DNA from 2 places in the Burkholderia sp. MSh2 genome. Region 2 is predicted to be linked to the other one. Evidence: riboswitches for the same ligand, from Rfam matches in the RefSeq annotation. Region 2 holds a riboswitch; the other holds the start of a gene.
What was found. Region 2 has a riboswitch for cobalamin ahead of cobG (precorrin-3B synthase). Riboswitches for the same ligand answer to the same signal wherever they lie in the genome.

Region 1 (7,838 bases), on a different contig from region 2:
CGGTCGTGAGCTTCTGCTCGGCCGCGCGCTGTGCCTCGGGCGACAGCGAGAACTCGACGTTCGCGACCTGCATCAGGTTCGACAACTGGCCCGCGAGCTTCGACGCCGCGGCGAAATCGCGCGATTCGAGCGCGACTTCGGTACGGCCGCGCCATGCGGAAATCTTCCCGTCGCGATCGGTGCTCGGATAGACGGAGAAGGCGCCCGTGTGCGCAGTGACGCCCGATACGCCCTTCGCCTGCGACAGCGCTGCGTCGGCGCGCTGGTTCAACTGCGCGGTGAGGCTGCCCGGATCCTTGGCCTGCTGTTCGTAGAACAGCGTGATGTGGATGATGTCCTGCGGCACGTCGGCGCTGGCCTGCGACGAAAGCGACAGCACGCCCGCCGGCTCGGGAAAGTGCGGGTTCGCGGTCTGCGCATGCGCGGCGGGCGACGCGAGCGTCAGCGCGACGGGAACGGCGGCGGCGAGGGCGAGCGACAGCGCGAGTGCGGATTTCTTGGTCATTGTTGGACTCCTTGTGCGAGGGCGCGCACGCGGATTGCGCGTGCGCGACGCGGGCATGCCGCGCGACGGAAAAAGCGGCCGGCCCGATCGGCCGACAGCGGTTGCTTAGGCCGCGCGAACGTGCCGCGAGTTCCGCGGCGGCAGCGCGTGCCGACCGGATTTGACCTTTGGCGTGCGCCTACTTCATCAGCTTTTCGGTGATGAAGCGCCATTCGGCTCGCGTGACAGGCGTGATCGACAGCCGGTTGCCGCGTGCGAGCACGCGCATGTCGGCGAGCGCATCGTGCTCGCGCAGTGCGGCGAGCGGCACGAGCGGCGATTTCTTCACGTAGCGCACGTCGACGAGCAGCCAGCGCGGCGTTTCCCGCGTCGACTTCGGATCGTAATAGGGGCTGTCCGGATCGAACTGGGTGGGATCGGGGTAGGGTGTCGACGATACTTCGGCGAGGCCCGCGATGCCCGGCTCGGGGCAACTCGAGTGATAGAACAGCACGCCGTCGCCGATCTTCATCGTGTCGCGCATGAAGTTGCGCGCCTGATAGTTGCGCACGCCGGTCCAGGGCAGCGAACGCTGCGGGGCGTTGGCGAGATCGTCGATGCTTGCTTCGTCCGGTTCGGACTTCATCAGCCAGTATTGCATGGATCGTGATCGACGCAGAAAGAGGCTGCTACAAAAGAAAACGGCACCGGGACTTGCCCGATGCCGTTGGATAGGCCCCCGCCTTGGCCGCTAGGCCGGCATCCTGAACCTGAGGTTCAGAATTGGTCGCAGTTAGCAGCACTTCGGGTACATCAGACAGAGTGACGCGCGCGCCCGTGCTACAAATTTCCGCAACCGTGCACATGGCATTGGTTCAAGGAATATATGACCTTGGCGAACCAGGCAGGGAAGCTGACTGAACTGTGATTCGATGCGCCAATTTGACCACCGTTGATCGCCGAGATCAAGCGGAATCGACACATCGATTGAAACGTTACTGCGTCTCGTGCTGTGCGAGCACCGCACCGAGCTGTTCATTCATCTGGTGCATTGTACGACGGATTTCCTCCGCCGGAAATGCTTCACCGTGTCGCACGCTGGTTTGCAGCCGCAGCAACTCCGATGCGAGCGACAGCGCCGCCATGACGGCGATGCGATCGGTGCCGCGCACCGAACTGTTCGAGCGGATTTTCGACATTTCGGCGTCGACGCGCGCGACGGCTTCGAGCAGTGCCGCTTCGGTCTCGGCCGAGCAGGCGAGCCGATAGGCCTGACCGAGAATCGAGACTTCGATCTGCTTGGTGCTCATGCATGTTCTCCGTGGCTGGCCGCGTCATCGCCATCCTTGCGCGCCTGCGCATCCAGCAGGTCGAGCTGGTTGTCGGCCTGTTCCGCGCTTTTCGAGCGCGGCAGCTTTTCGAGAATCGCGTTCAGTTTCACCTGGGCGTCGTCGATCTTTGCCGACAGGGTGTCGCGCTCGGCTTCGAGCGTATTGCGTTCCTCGCGCAGTTGTGCGAGTTCCGCGCGGACAGTGTCCGCGTCCGCGCGCAATTGCGCGACCTGCTCCTCGAGCGCGAGCCGTTCCGAGTGATAGCGCTTGTTCAGCGAAATCAGACGGCCAATATTTTGAGATAGGGTTTCGAGTTCGTTGAGCATTTGCTGCGTCCTCTAAAGACCCAGCATTTTAGCGCGGAATAGCGCGCAATCCGACATCTGTAACGTTTCCAGTCGTAACTTCCCCCCTTCTTGCCGCGAATCGACGCGTCGCGCACGTCTCCGGGCGTTTCCTTGACGCTCGCGCGACCCGCTCCTAAACTGGCGCCGCCTCGGTGCTCGCGCGTGGAATGCGCGGTTAAACGGGAAGCAGGGCGCGGGCGCGAAGCCCGCCAGCCTGCGCTGCCCCCGCAACGGTAAGCGGCCGCGTCCCGTGACGCAGGCCGGCTCGGGCGCGTTTCGCATGCGGCTTTCGCACGCGGAGCGCGGGCCACTGCGCGTCATCGCGCGGGAAGGCGAGCCGGACCGCCGCCAGCCCGGATACCGGCCGAGACGGGGAGCCCGCACGGGCTTCGGGACGCGCGGCCCGCGGGGAGGCAGGGCGTGCAACGCTTCACGGAATCTTCTTCGATGCTGACCCCAATCGTCCGCGCGGCGCCCATGTCGTGTCTGTCCGGCAGCAACAGGTGGGTGCGCCGCGCGTCACGCGCGGGGCTGCGCGCGGCATGAGCGCCGCGCGCGCCACCGCGATCTGGGCGACGCTGGCCGCGGCGGTCGCGTTGCTGTTCGTCGCGTCGCTGTCGATCGGCAGCGTGCCGATGTCGCCGTGGCAGGCGCTCGCGTCGCTCGTGCCGCATGGCGGCGACGCGCTGTTCGCCGACATCGTCCGCACGCTGCGCCTGCCGCGCGCGCTCGCGGGCTTCGCGTGCGGCGCGCTGCTCGCGCTGGCCGGCGCGCTGCTGCAGGTGCTGCTGCGCAACCCGCTCGCGGAACCGTACGTGCTCGGCGTGTCCGGCGGCGCGGCCGGCTTCGCGCTCGTCGCGATGATCGCGGGCGGTGCGTGGTGGCTCGTCGATGCGTCGGCGTTCGCCGGCGCGCTCGTGTCGGTCGCGCTCGTGCTCGGTCTCGCGCGCCGCGAGCTGTGGCGCGGCGATTCTCGCGACGCGTCGCCGCGACTGCTGCTCACGGGCGTCGTGATCGCGGCCGGGTGGGGCGCGCTCGTTACGCTGCTGCTGTCGCTCGCGCCCGATGCGCGGCTGCGCGGCATCATCTTCTGGCTGACGGGCGACCTGAACGGCGTGACGGCGCCGTGGTTCGCGTGGGGTGCGCTGCTGCTGGCCGCATGCGTCGCGCTGCCAGCCGCGCCGCAACTGAACGTGCTGCTGCGCGGCGACTCGACCGCGCTCGCGCTCGGTGTGCCCGTCGCGCGCCTGCGCGTGCGGATCTATCTCGTCGCGTCGCTGGCCGCCGCGGCCGCGGTGACGACGGCCGGCACGATCGGCTTCGTCGGCCTCGTCGTGCCGCATGCGCTGCGTATCGCGTTCGGCAACGACCAGCGCATGCTGCTGCCGGCCGCGATGCTCGCGGGCGGCGGCGGCGTGATGGCGGCCGACCTGCTTGCCCGCACCGCGATCGCGCCCGCGCAGTTGCCGGTCGGCGTGATGACCGCCTTGATCGGCGTACCGGTGTTCCTGTGGATGTTGCTGAGGAGGCCGACGCGATGACGTGGGCCGCAGCATCCGCCGACACCGGCGGCCTGAACTACGCGGCCGTCGACGTGACGCTGAAGGCCGGCGCCCGCACGCTGCTCGACGGCTTCTCCCAGGCTTTCCGTCCGGGCGAGATCTGGTGCGTCGCCGGGCCGAACGGCGCGGGCAAGACGACGCTGCTCGCGACGCTCGCGGGGCTGCAGCAGCCGGCCGGCGGGCAGGTGGAGATCGACGGCCGGCCGCTTGTCGCATGGCCGCCCGATCGGCTTGCACAGCGGCGCGCGCTGATGCCGCAGCAACTGCATGACGCTTTCAGCGCGACCGTGTTCGACACGGTGTTGCTCAACCGCTTTCCGTATCTCGGCGGCTGGGGATGGGAGCGCGACGGCGACCGCGCGGCCGCGCGCGATGCGCTGGCGACGTTCGATCTGGCCGCGCTTGCATCGCGCGACGTGCTGTCGCTGTCGGGCGGCGAGCGGCAGCGCGTCGCGCTGGCCGCCACGCTGTGCCAGGATGCGCCGTTGATGCTGCTCGACGAGCCGCTGGCGCATCTCGACCTGCATCACCAGATCGATTGTCTGACCGCACTGGCCGGATGGCTCGACGCGGGCCCGCGCACGGTGCTGTTCTCGTGTCACGATCTGAACCTCGCGCGGCGTTTCGCGACGCATGCGTTGCTGCTCGACGGCCGCGGCCATGCGTGGGCCGGCCCCGTGCACGACGTCCTGACGCCGGAGCGCGCGAGCGAGGCGTTCGGCTATCCGCTCGTGCTGATCCGCGAGAACGGCCGCGATGCGCTGCTGCCGGCGTGGCCCGAGCGACAATGACGGTTTCCCCTGCGATGCGCGGCGCATGCCGCGCCAACGACACGGCTCCTCGATGACGACACCGACTCCCTTTCCGCCCGCGATCGCGCCGCTCGACGACGCGCTGCGCAAGCGCCTGCAGCATGTGATCGACCACAAGACCAAGCCGCCCGGCAGCCTCGGCCAGCTCGAGGCGATCGCGCTGCAGGTCGGCCTGATCCAGCGCACCGAGCGGCCGGTCGTGCAACGCCCCGCGATGATCGTGTTCGCCGGCGACCACGGGATCGCGGCGGAGGGCGTGAGCCCCTATCCGCAAGCGGTGACCGCGCAGATGGTCGCGAACTTCCTGGCCGGCGGCGCGGCGATCAACGCGTTCTCGGGCGTCGCGCAGAGCACGCTCGAGATCGTCGACGCAGGGGTCGCGTCGCCGCTGCCGGTGTCGGACCGGCTGGTGTCGCTGCCGGTCGCGCGCGGCACCCGCAATTTCGCGGCGGAGCCGGCGATGACGCGCGACGAGGCGATGACCGCGCTCGCGGCCGGCGCTGCACGCGTGCGCCTGCATGCGTCGCTCGGCACGAACGTGATCGGCTTCGGCGAGATGGGGATTGCCAACACGTCGTCGGCCGCCTGCCTGATGAGCCGCCTGCTCGGCGTGCCGGTCGACGCGTGCGTCGGGCGCGGCACCGGCCTCGACGACCAGGGCCTCGCGCACAAGCGCGCGGTGCTCGGGCGCGCGCTCGTCAAGCATTCGCACGCGATCGCGCCGCTCGACGTGCTCGCGACGTTCGGCGGCTTCGAAATCGCGATGATGACGGGCGCGTATCTCGCGGCCGCGAGCGAGCGGATGACGATCCTCGTCGACGGCTTCATCGCGACGGCCGCGCTGCTCGTCGCGGAGCGCTTCGTCCCCGCCGTGCGCGACTACTGCGTGTTTTCGCACACGTCGCACGAGGCCGGGCACCGGCGCATGCTCGAGCATTTCGGCGCGAAGCCGCTGCTCGCGCTCGACCTGCGGCTCGGCGAAGGCACGGGCGCGGCGCTCGCGCTGCCGCTCGTGCGTGCGGCGGCCGCGTTCCTTCGCGAGATGGCGAGCTTCGAATCCGCCGGCGTCGACAATCGTGACGCCTGATCGCGCGCGCGGCGTGCGTGCCGAACTGCGCTACTTCTTTGTCGCGCTCGGCTATTTCACGCGCGTGCCCGTGCCGCGCGCGATCGGCTACGCGGCCGGCGATCTCGACCAGGCCGCGCGCTATTTTCCGCTCGTCGGCGCCTGCGTCGGTGCGTGGGGCGCGCTCGTCTATCTCGCCACAGTGCGCGTGCTGCCCGCGTCGATCGCGGTCGGGCTGTCGATGGCCGCGACGCTGCTCGCGACCGGCGCATTCCATGAAGACGGCCTCGCCGACAGTTGCGATGCGTTCGGCGGCGGCTATACGCGCGACGACGTGCTGCGCATCATGCACGATTCGCGGATCGGCACGTTCGGCGCGGTCGCGCTCGTGATCGCGCTCGGCCTGAAATGGCAGGCGCTCGCGTCCATGTTGCCGCTGCGCGCGGCATGGACGATGATCGCCGCGCACGCGGCGAGCCGGGCGGCGGCCGTGAGCCTGCTGATGTCGCTCGACTACGTGCGGCCCGAGGGCAAGGCGAAGCCGGTCGCGCAACGCATGGGCGCGCGTGCGGCGTGCATCGCGGCGGCTTTCGGCCTGCCCTGGCTGTTCTGGCCGGACTGGCGCATGGGCGTGGCCGTTTGCGTCGCGCTCGTGCTGGTGCGCGCGTGGGCGGCCCGCTATTTCGTGAAGCGGATCGGCGGCTACACGGGCGATTGTCTCGGCTTCGCGCAGCAGTTGAGCGAACTCGCGATCTATCTGGTGGTGCTCGGATGGACGTCGTCCTGATCCGTCATCCGGCCGTCGGTGTCGAACCGGGCATCTGCTACGGACGCAGCGACGTGCCGCTCGCCGCACCGGCCGACGCCGGCGCGCAGGCCGTGCTCGCGCATCTGGCGGCTGCCGGTGCGCCGCCGCCCCGGCTGGTCTGGACGAGTCCGCTGGCGCGCTGCGCCACGGTCGCCGAACGGCTCGCGCGTGCGTTCGACGTGCCGCTGCGGCGTGATGCGGCCTGGCAGGAAATGGATTTCGGCGCGTGGGAAATGCGCCGCTGGGACGATATCGGCCGTGCGGCGCTCGATGCGTGGGCGGCCGACCTGATGCATGCGTGCGCGCACGGCGGCGAAAGCGTTGCGCGGTTCGCCGCGCGCGTGGCGAGGCGGGCCGATGCGCTTGCGCAGCTCGACGGGCCGCACTGGGCCGTCACGCACGCGGGCGTGATCCGCGCGTTCGCATCGCACGTACTGGACGTGCCGCTCGATACGCTGCTGTCGCGGCCGGTGCCGACCGGCGGTGTCGTGTGGCTGCGCGCGAGCGAGGGCGCGAGAGCGTGGGAAGTCGTCCGCTGGGACGAATAGGCCGGCATGGCCCGGATGTCGGCGATGCGACGTGCGGGCCCACGCCGACCGAAGCGCCCCATCGCTCGAAGCGCGGGAATCGCCGCCGATCAGCGCGTCGGCCGCCGCGCCCGCGCGGCATCGAGATCCTCGCACAGCACGGCCGCGCCTTGCGCGATGCGCGGCGACGGTCGCGTCAGCAGATCGCCGTCGATCGCGAACAGATTGTTGCGCGCCACGGCATTCAGTGCGGGCCACGCGCGCCAGCGCGCCAGGCTCGGCTGCGGTTCGTCGGAGCGCGTCGCGCCCGCGCTGGTCGTCACGATCGCCTCCGGATTCGCCGCGAGCACGGCCTCGTCGGTCACGGCCGGCACGAGCGGCTTGAGCGCCGCGAACACGTTGCGGCCACCGCACAGTTCGATTACGTCGTTGATCAGATGCGTGCCGTTGAGCGTCATCAGCGGACGGTCCCAGACCTGGAAGAACATCGTGACGGGCGCACGGGCGGCGTAGCGCGTGCGCAGCGCCGCGATGTCGCGCGTAAAGGCGGCCGCGGCCGCGTCGGCGGCGGGTTGCGTGCCGAGCAGCGTGCCGAGGCGGCGCAGCGACGACGCCACGTCGTCGAGATGTTTCGGTTCGCTGAAGAACAGCGGAATGTGCAGCGCCCGCAGCGCATCGGTCTGCCGCTCGGCGTTGCCGTGCCGCCAGACGACGATCAGGTCGGGCTTCAGCGCGGCGATCCGTTCGAGGTCGAGCGCCTTGTTGTCGCCGACGCGCGGCACCGCGCGCGCGGCGGGCGGGTAGTCGCTGTACGTGACGGCGCCGACGAGCTTCGCGCCGCCGCCGGCCGCGTAGACGAGTTCGGTCGCGTGCGGCGCGAGGCTGATCACGCGCTGCGCGG
Region 2 (7,838 bases):
GGCCTGCGCCGCGTGTCGCAGGCGCGTCTCGATCACGTCCCACGGTTTCAGGTTGTCCGACAGCGAGATCGCGCAGAAGTCGTGGCCGAGCGGCGCGCCAGCCTGCGCGGCCGTCGCGAGCGACGCCGAGATGCCGGGCTCCACGCGCAGGTCGACCGCGGCCCAGTGCGGGTCGCGCGCTTCGTCGAGCGCCTCGAGCACGGCCGCGGCCATCGCGAACACGCCCGGGTCGCCCGACGACACGACCGCGACGCGTCGGCCTTCGGCCGCCAGTGCGAACGCGTGACGCGCGCGCTGCATCTCCTCGCGGTTGTCGGTGCCGTGTACGCGCTGGCCGTCGCGGAACGGGCCGGCCATGTTCACGTAGGTCGTATAGCCGAGGATGTCGGTGGCGTCCGCCAGCGCGGCGCGCGCGGCCGGCGTGAGCCACGCCGCGCCGCCGGGGCCGAGGCCGAGCACCGTCAGACGGCCGCGCGCGCGGCCGATGGCGGCCGGGTCAACCGGGTGCGAAGCGACCGCGCACGCAAGGCCCTCCGCCGGTGCGGCGTGAAGCGTGTGCGCGACGCGCAGCGCGTGGCCGAGCAGCGTGGCCGCATCGGTCCCGGCGCGGCTGTCGACATCGACATCGACATCGACGAAGCGCAGCGGCACGCCGAGCGCTTGCGCCGCGGTTTCCAGCGCGGCGTCGCCGAGCGCCGCGGCCGGCGCGACGATGGCCGCCAACGCCAGCCGCGCGAGGCCCTGCGCATCCAGCAGTGCTTCGATGCGCGCGGCGAGCGCTGCGTCCGCCCGCGCGGCTTGCGCGTCGACGCCGACCACCACGCTGCGCGGATGGATCACGAGTTCGTCGCGCGCGCCGCGCCATGCGTCCGGTGTCACGCGGATCGCATGCGTGGCCGCGTCGTCGCGCGGCAGCGCGACAGCGTCGAGCCACGGCGCCGCGCCGTCGATACGTGTCGGCGTGCCCGCGAGCAGATCGGAGACGAACCGCTTGCCCTGGGCGAGATCGGCGAGCGCATAGCCTTCGGGCGGATTGAGCACGCACGCGCCGAAGCGCAATTCGCCGCTCGTCGTGATCGCGGCCGCGACGCCGACGCATGCGGCGATCTCGCGCGCGATCGCGTTGACGCCCGTCAGGCCGCCCAGCAGCGGCACGACGGCCGAGCCGTCTTCGGCGACCGCCAGCACGGGCGGCTCGACGCCCTTGTCGGCCAGCGCGGGCGCGAGGCAGCGGATCACGATGCCGGCCGCGCACAGCGCGACGATCGGCAGGCCGCGCGCATACAGTTCGCGCAGGTGCGCGCCGAGTTCGTCGAACGGCACGTCGGCCTCGACGCGCGAGGCGAGCCCGTGCACGCGCGCACCCGGAAAGTGCGCCTGGATGCGCCGCGCGGTGTCGAGCGCGCCCGCGCCGAGAATCACGATCGCGGGCGGGGTCGTCATCCTTGCCATTTTTCCCCCGGCACCACGAGCAGCGAGAAATACGGCGACGCCATCGGGTCGACTTCGTCGAGCGGGACGATGCGCTGGCTCGCCATCGTCGCGCGCTCGACATACAGCGCGCGTTTCGCGAGCCCCAGTTCGTCGAGCACGCGCCGCACCTTGTCGAAATTGCGGCCGAGCTTCATCACGACGGCGGCGTCGGCTTGCGCGAGGCGGGCCCGCAACTCGGGTGCGGGCAGCACGCCCGAGAGCACCGACAGGCTCTGGTTGCGATAGACGAGCGGCTGGCCGAGCACGGCCGTGCCGCCGAGCATCGCGCACACGCCGGGGACGACCTCGGTGTCGTAACGCGGCGCGAGGCGGTCGTGCAGGTACATGTACGACCCGTAGAAGAACGGATCGCCTTCGCAGATCACCGCGACGTCGCGCCCCGCGTCGAGGTGCGCCGCGACGATTCCGGCGGCCGTGTCGTAGAAATCGGCGATCACCGTCTCGTAGCAAAGCGGCGGCGGCAACGCCTCGGTCGTCACCGGATAGACGAGCGGCAGTTGCGTCTGCCCGTCCTGCAGGTGCGCCTCGACGATGCCGTACGCATTGCCTTTCTTGCCCTTCGCGACGAAATACGCGACCACGGGCGCGGCCTGCAGCACGCGCAGGGCCTTGATCGTCATCAGCTCGGGATCGCCGGGGCCGACGCCGACCCCGAACAGGCGTCCGCGTGCGCGCGTCATTCGGCCTCCGTCGCGAGCGCATTGACCGCGGCGGCGGCCATCGCGCTGCCGCCGCGCCGGCCGAGCAGGGCGACGTACGGCACGCCGCGGCTGTCGGCGTCGAGCAGCGCCTTCGATTCCGCCGCGCCGATGAAACCGACCGGGAACCCGAGAATCAGCGCGGGGCGCGGCGCGCCGGCATCGATCATGTCGAGCAGGTGAAACAGCGCGGTCGGTGCATTGCCGATCACGACGACGCTGCCCGCGAGATGCGGGCGCCACAGTTCGAGCGCGGCGGCCGAGCGCGTGTTGCCGAGATGCCGGGCGAGATCGGGCACCTCCGGCTCGCCGAGCGTGCAGATCACGCGGTTGGCCGCCGGCAGCCGCGTGCGCGTGATGCCTTCGGCAACCATCTTCGCGTCGCACAGGATCGGCGCACCCGCCGCGAGCGCCGTCCGGCCCGCCGTGCCCGCGCCGGGCGAAAAACGCAGCGCGTCGACGACGTCGACCATCCCGCACGCGTGAATCACGCGCACCGCGAGTTTCTCGAGATCGGGCGGGATCCTCGACAGATCGGCCTCGGCGCGAATCGTCGCGAACGACTGGCGGTAGATTTCCTGCCCGTCGCGAATGTAGTCAAGCATCGGTGGTGTCCTGGCTGTGCCGCGCGCCCGTCAGTCGGGCCGCGGCCTGGTCAATCGTCAGATGGCGCGCGAGCGGGGCGCCGAGGCCCGCGGCGGCGTCACGCCGGTAGAGGTCGTACCGCGCGGGCGCGACCGCGACGAGCGTGTGCGTCGCGGGATGCGGCAACGCGCAGTGGCGTTCGCAGCCGGTCAGGTGCACGTCGACCGGATCGCCGAGGCGCGCGGCGAGCGCGAGCGCGTCGTGTTTCGTATCGGCGCGCGCTTTTGCGCAGCCCGTGCTGCCGGCGCACGCGACCAGCGCGGCCAGCGGGTCGGACGGCGCGCAGACGAGGCCGAGCGACGCGAGCGCATCGAGCGTGGCCGGCGCGAGGCCGTGCGCGACGCCGTGGATGAACACGCCTTGCCACGGCGTCATCGACAGCGTGCCGTCGCCGTCGGCCTCGGCCAGGGCGGCGAGCCGCTCCAGTTGCGCCGCGTCGAGCCGGCCGAGCACGAACTGCGCGCCGACGCTGCAATATGCGGCGTCGAGCGACGCACGCGCGCCGAAGCGCAGCGCGGCGTCGCAACGCGGTCGCCGCCAGCCGGTGAGCGCCGGATCGGCCGCGAGCGCAAAGGGCAGGTCGTGCTGCGCGCGTTCGAGCAGCGCCCGTTCGCCGCACGTGGCGAGCAGCGCGCGCATGCGCGTGACGTCGGCCGGCGCGAGATCGAGGAACGCGCACAGCAACGCGCGGACGAGCGCGGCGGCTTGTCCGGGCGCCACGTCGACCGACGCGGGTGGATCGCCTGCTTCGACCGGCGGGCAGCCGGCCAGCCCGGCGGCGATGCGCACGACGCCGTCGCCGCGACGCCATGCGGCGAGCCAGATGTCGTGCGGATGATCGAGCGCCGCGACCGATTCGCCGCCGTCGAGCTGGATCGCGAATTTTGGCGACAACTCGCCGCGACGCGGTTCGCGCGCCAGCAGGTCGAACAGCGGTGCGGCCAGCGCGCGGCTGTCGACGAGCGCGGCGGGATCGCGCCCGGCGAGCGGGCTGAGCATCAGGTTGCGGACGTCGTCGCTCGCGGCGAGCGCGGCGCGATCCGCGGCGGCGTCGACGCGCGGGCCGAGCCCCGCATCGAGCAAGGCCTGCGTCAGCGCGGCGGCGGCGCCGTCGCGAATGCCGCGCAGTTGCAGATTCGCGCGATTGGTCGCGTCGATCGCGCCGGAGCCGTACTGGCGCGCGGCAGCGGCGATCGCCCGCGCCTGGCGGGCCTCGAGCCGGCCGCCGGGCAGCTTGATCCGGCACAGTCCGCCGTCGGCGGCCGCGACCACGCGCACGAGCCCCGGGCACGCCGACGGGCGTACGGCGGGCGATGCAGGAATCGGAACGGAGGCGGAATTCAACGGGGCAGGCAATGGTGTCGCGCCGCGGTCGACGCATCGGTACACCCCGCCCGACGCCAACCGGCACGCTCGCACTTTCAGGCCGGCAGGTCTTCTGGCTGACAGGCCGACGCCGGCTCCCGACCTTCCCGGCGGAACCCGTGGCATGCGAGGGAGAGCGGCTCGCTGTCTACAGTTGCGGGGGCAGCCACAGCGGCGCGCGGCGCGCCCTGTGTTCCCTCTTCGGCCCCGAAGGGCACCGGCGAACGAACGGCCGTAGGATACCCGATTTTCGCACCGGCCCGGCATCGGCGATGCGCCCCGCAACCGCGTCGCAGCAAGGCCGGCGCCGGTTTCGCGCTGTCTCGCAAATGGTACGATTGGCGGCGCGGCACGAGGCCGCGCGCGCGCTGGAATCCGGCACCGCGCGCGCCCGGCAGCGGCGGCCGCATCGCACCGGCGTGCCGGTGGATCAACGCGCGGCGGCCCGGCGGTCGCGCATCGCAACAAACGGAACGGAATCGAACGATGGGGAAGGGTGCATGACGGCGTGGCTGACGATAGTGGGCATCGGCGACGACGGTTACGCGGGGCTCGGACGCAGCGCGCGGCGCGCGCTGCTCGACGCGACGCTCGTCGTCGGCGCGAGGCGCCATCTCGACATGCTGCCCGCACGGCTGCCGGCCGCGCGCGAGGCGTGGCCGTCGCCGTTCGATCTCGCGGGCGTGCTCGCGCGTCGCCCGTCGCCGGTCTGCGTGCTCGCGAGCGGCGACCCGATGCTGTTCGGCGTCGGCGCCACGCTCGCGCGCACGCTGTCCCCGGACGAATGGCGCGTGCTGCCCGCGCCGTCGTCGCTGTCGCTGGCGGCCGCGCGCCTCGGCTGGGCGCTGCAGGAGACCGGCGCGGTGTCGCTCGTCGGCCGTCCGCTCGCGACGCTCGCGCGACACCTGCTGCCGGGCCGTCGCCTGTTCGTGCTGAGCGCCGACGGCCGCACGCCGGCCGCCGTCGCGGCCGAACTCGTCGCACGCGGGTTCGGGCCGAGCCGCGTCAGCGTATTCGAGCATCTCGGCGGGCCGCGCGAGCGGCGTCTCGACGGGCTCGCGCAGGACTGGGCCGTCGACGAGACGGCCGCGCTGAACCTCGTCGCGCTCGACTGCCGCGCAGCCGCCGACGCGCCGCGCCGCGCACTGACGCCCGGCCTGCCCGACGACGCGTACCGTCACGACGGCCAGCTCACCAAGCGCGACATGCGCGCGCTGACGCTGGGGCGCCTCGCGCCCGCGCCGGACGAACTGCTGTGGGACGTCGGCGCCGGCAGCGGTTCGATCGGCATCGAGTGGATGCGCGCGCATCCGTCGTGCCACGCGATCGCGATCGAATCGCATGCGGAGCGGCAACGCTTCATCGAACACAACCGCGACGCGCTCGGCGTTCCGGGCCTGCAGCTCGTCGCCGGCCGCGCGCCCGATGCGCTCGCCGGCCTGGCCGCGCCCGACGCGATCTTCATCGGCGGCGGCGCCACGGCGCCCGGCGTGCTCGACGCGTGCTGGACGGCGCTGAAACCCGGCGGCCGGCTGGTCGCGAACGCGGTCACGCTGCAGGGCGAGATGGCGCTGGCCGCGTGGCGCGACGCGCACGGCGGCACGCTGACGCGCGTGTCGCTCGCGCACGCCGAGCCGCTCGGCCGCTTCGACACGTGGCGACAGCCGTTGCCGGTCACGCTGTACGACACCTGCAAGCCGGCCGCGGCCGATACGGCGGGCGCGCCGGCAACGCACGCGACGGACGCGTGATGCGCGACGAAACGCCCGAACAGCCCGCGCCGCTGCGCTTCGGCTATACGACCGGCAGCTGCGCGACCGCGACGTCGCTCGCGGCCGCGCGCCTGCTGCTCGCGGGGCACGCGGACGACGCGGTCGAGATCGTGCTGCCGAAAGGGCAGCACGTGATGATGCGGCTCGAGTTCTGCCGGGCGACGGCCGACGGTGCGGAAGCCGGCACGCTCAAGGACGCCGGCGACGATCCGGACGTCACGCACGGCGCGCTGATCTTCGCGCGCGTCGCGCTCGCCGCGGCGCCCGGCGTGCGTTTTCACGCGGGGCCGGGAGTCGGCACCGTCACGCGCGCGGGGCTCACGCTGCCGGTCGGCGAACCGGCGATCAACCCGGTGCCGCGCCAGATGATGACGGCCCACCTCGACGCGCTCGCGGCCGAGCACCGCTACGCGGGCGGCTTCGACGTGACGATCGGCGTCGAAGGCGGCGAGGCGCTCGCGCTGAAGACGATGAATCCGCGTCTCGGCATCGTCGGCGGGCTGTCGATTCTCGGCACGACCGGCATCGTGCGGCCGTTCTCGTGTTCGGCCTATATCGCGTCGATCCATCAGGGCATCGACGTCGCGCGCGCCAACGGCGTCGCGCACATCGCCGCCTGCACGGGCAACGCCAGCGAGGATGCGATGCGCGCCCACTACGGCCTGCCCGAGATGGCGCTGATCGAGATGGGCGATTTCGCGGGCGCGGTGCTCAAGCACCTGCGGCGCGCACCGGTCGCGCGCCTGTCGATGTGCGGCGGCTTCGGCAAGCTGAGCAAGCTCGCGGCCGGCCACCTCGACCTGCACAGCCGCCATTCGAGCATCGACCTGCCGCTGCTCGCGCAGTGGGCGGCCGGGGCCGGCGCGAGCGACGCGCTGCAGGCCGCGATGCGCGCCGCGAACACGAGCCAGGCGGCGCTGAAGCTCGCGCAGGCCGACGGCGTGCCGCTCGGCGATCTCGTCTGCGCCCGGGCGTTGCACGTCGCGCGCGACGTCGTGCCACCGTCGGTCGCCGTCGAGATGTTCGCGATCGACCGGCAGGGCCGCTTCGTCGGGGAGGCGCGATGAGCGCGCGCATCCTGCTGCTCGGCGGCACCGGCGACGCGCTGAACATCGCGCGCGCGCTCGGGCCCGGTCACGTGTACAGCCTCGCCGGCCTCGGCAAGGTGCCCGCCGACCTGCGCTGCGACGTGCGTGTCGGCGGGTTCGGCGGCGCCGCCGGACTCGCCGCGTACCTGCGCAGCGCCGGCATCGGCCTCGTGATCGATGCGACGCATCCGTATGCGGCGCGGATCAGCGCGAACGCTGCTGCCGCGACACGCGACGCGGGCGTGCCGCTGTGGGCCCTGCGCCGCGCGCCGTGGACGCCGCAACCGGGCGACGACTGGCGGATGGTCGACGACTGGGCCGGCATCGAGGCCGCGCTCGCGCCGTTCAGGCGGCCGCTTTTCACGCTCGGCCGCGAACCGCTCGCGCATCTCGACGCGATCCCGCCGCATCAGTTCTGGGTCGTTCGCTGCCTCGACGCGCATCCCGGCAACGCGCGCGCGCAGATCGTCGCCGCGCGCGGGCCGTTCACGCTCGACGGCGAGCGCGCGCTGTTCGCGCTGGCGGGCATCGACGTCGTGGTCAGCAAGAACAGCGGCGGTGCGGCCACCGAGGCCAAGCTCGACGTCGCGCGCGAACGTCGGCTGCCGGTCGTGATGCTGCGCCGTCCGCCGCTGCCTGCCGCCGAGCGCACGTTCGACTCGGCCGCCGCGCTGCTCGAGGCGCTCGATCCGGCCGTGCGCGCATGATGCGGCGCGGCCGGTCATCCCATGAATTGACGGAGATTTTTCGATGACGGTGTATTTCATCGGCGCGGG

Region 1: it holds a riboswitch for cobalamin, as region 2 does, so the genes downstream of both, GQ57_RS22625 (FecCD family ABC transporter permease) here and cobG (precorrin-3B synthase) in region 2, are expected to answer to the same signal.

Annotation. Positions count from the first base shown of each region.
Region 1 is NZ_JPGM01000035.1:63,555-71,392, reverse strand. It holds gene GQ57_RS22645 (SIMPL domain-containing protein) at 1-505, opposite strand, end outside; gene GQ57_RS22640 (EVE domain-containing protein) at 684-1,145, opposite strand; RNA gene ssrS (6S RNA) at 1,217-1,398, opposite strand; gene GQ57_RS22635 (cell division protein ZapA) at 1,480-1,794, opposite strand; gene GQ57_RS22630 (ATPase) at 1,791-2,141, opposite strand; cobalamin riboswitch at 2,296-2,545, shown strand; gene GQ57_RS22625 (FecCD family ABC transporter permease) at 2,705-3,703, shown strand; gene GQ57_RS22620 (ABC transporter ATP-binding protein) at 3,700-4,515, shown strand; gene cobT (nicotinate-nucleotide--dimethylbenzimidazole phosphoribosyltransferase) at 4,568-5,623, shown strand; gene GQ57_RS22610 (adenosylcobinamide-GDP ribazoletransferase) at 5,613-6,389, shown strand; gene cobC (alpha-ribazole phosphatase) at 6,374-6,958, shown strand; gene GQ57_RS22600 (cobalamin-binding protein) at 7,048-7,838, opposite strand, start outside.
Region 2 is NZ_JPGM01000081.1:4,167-12,004, reverse strand. It holds gene cobJ (precorrin-3B C(17)-methyltransferase) at 1-1,443, opposite strand, end outside; gene GQ57_RS33935 (precorrin-2 C(20)-methyltransferase) at 1,440-2,174, opposite strand; gene GQ57_RS33930 (precorrin-8X methylmutase) at 2,171-2,797, opposite strand; gene cobG (precorrin-3B synthase) at 2,790-4,181, opposite strand; cobalamin riboswitch at 4,249-4,439, opposite strand; gene GQ57_RS33920 (bifunctional cobalt-precorrin-7 (C(5))-methyltransferase/cobalt-precorrin-6B (C(15))-methyltransferase) at 4,703-5,953, shown strand; gene GQ57_RS33915 (cobalt-precorrin-5B (C(1))-methyltransferase) at 5,953-7,041, shown strand; gene GQ57_RS33910 (cobalt-precorrin-6A reductase) at 7,038-7,769, shown strand; gene cobM (precorrin-4 C(11)-methyltransferase) at 7,813-7,838, shown strand, end outside.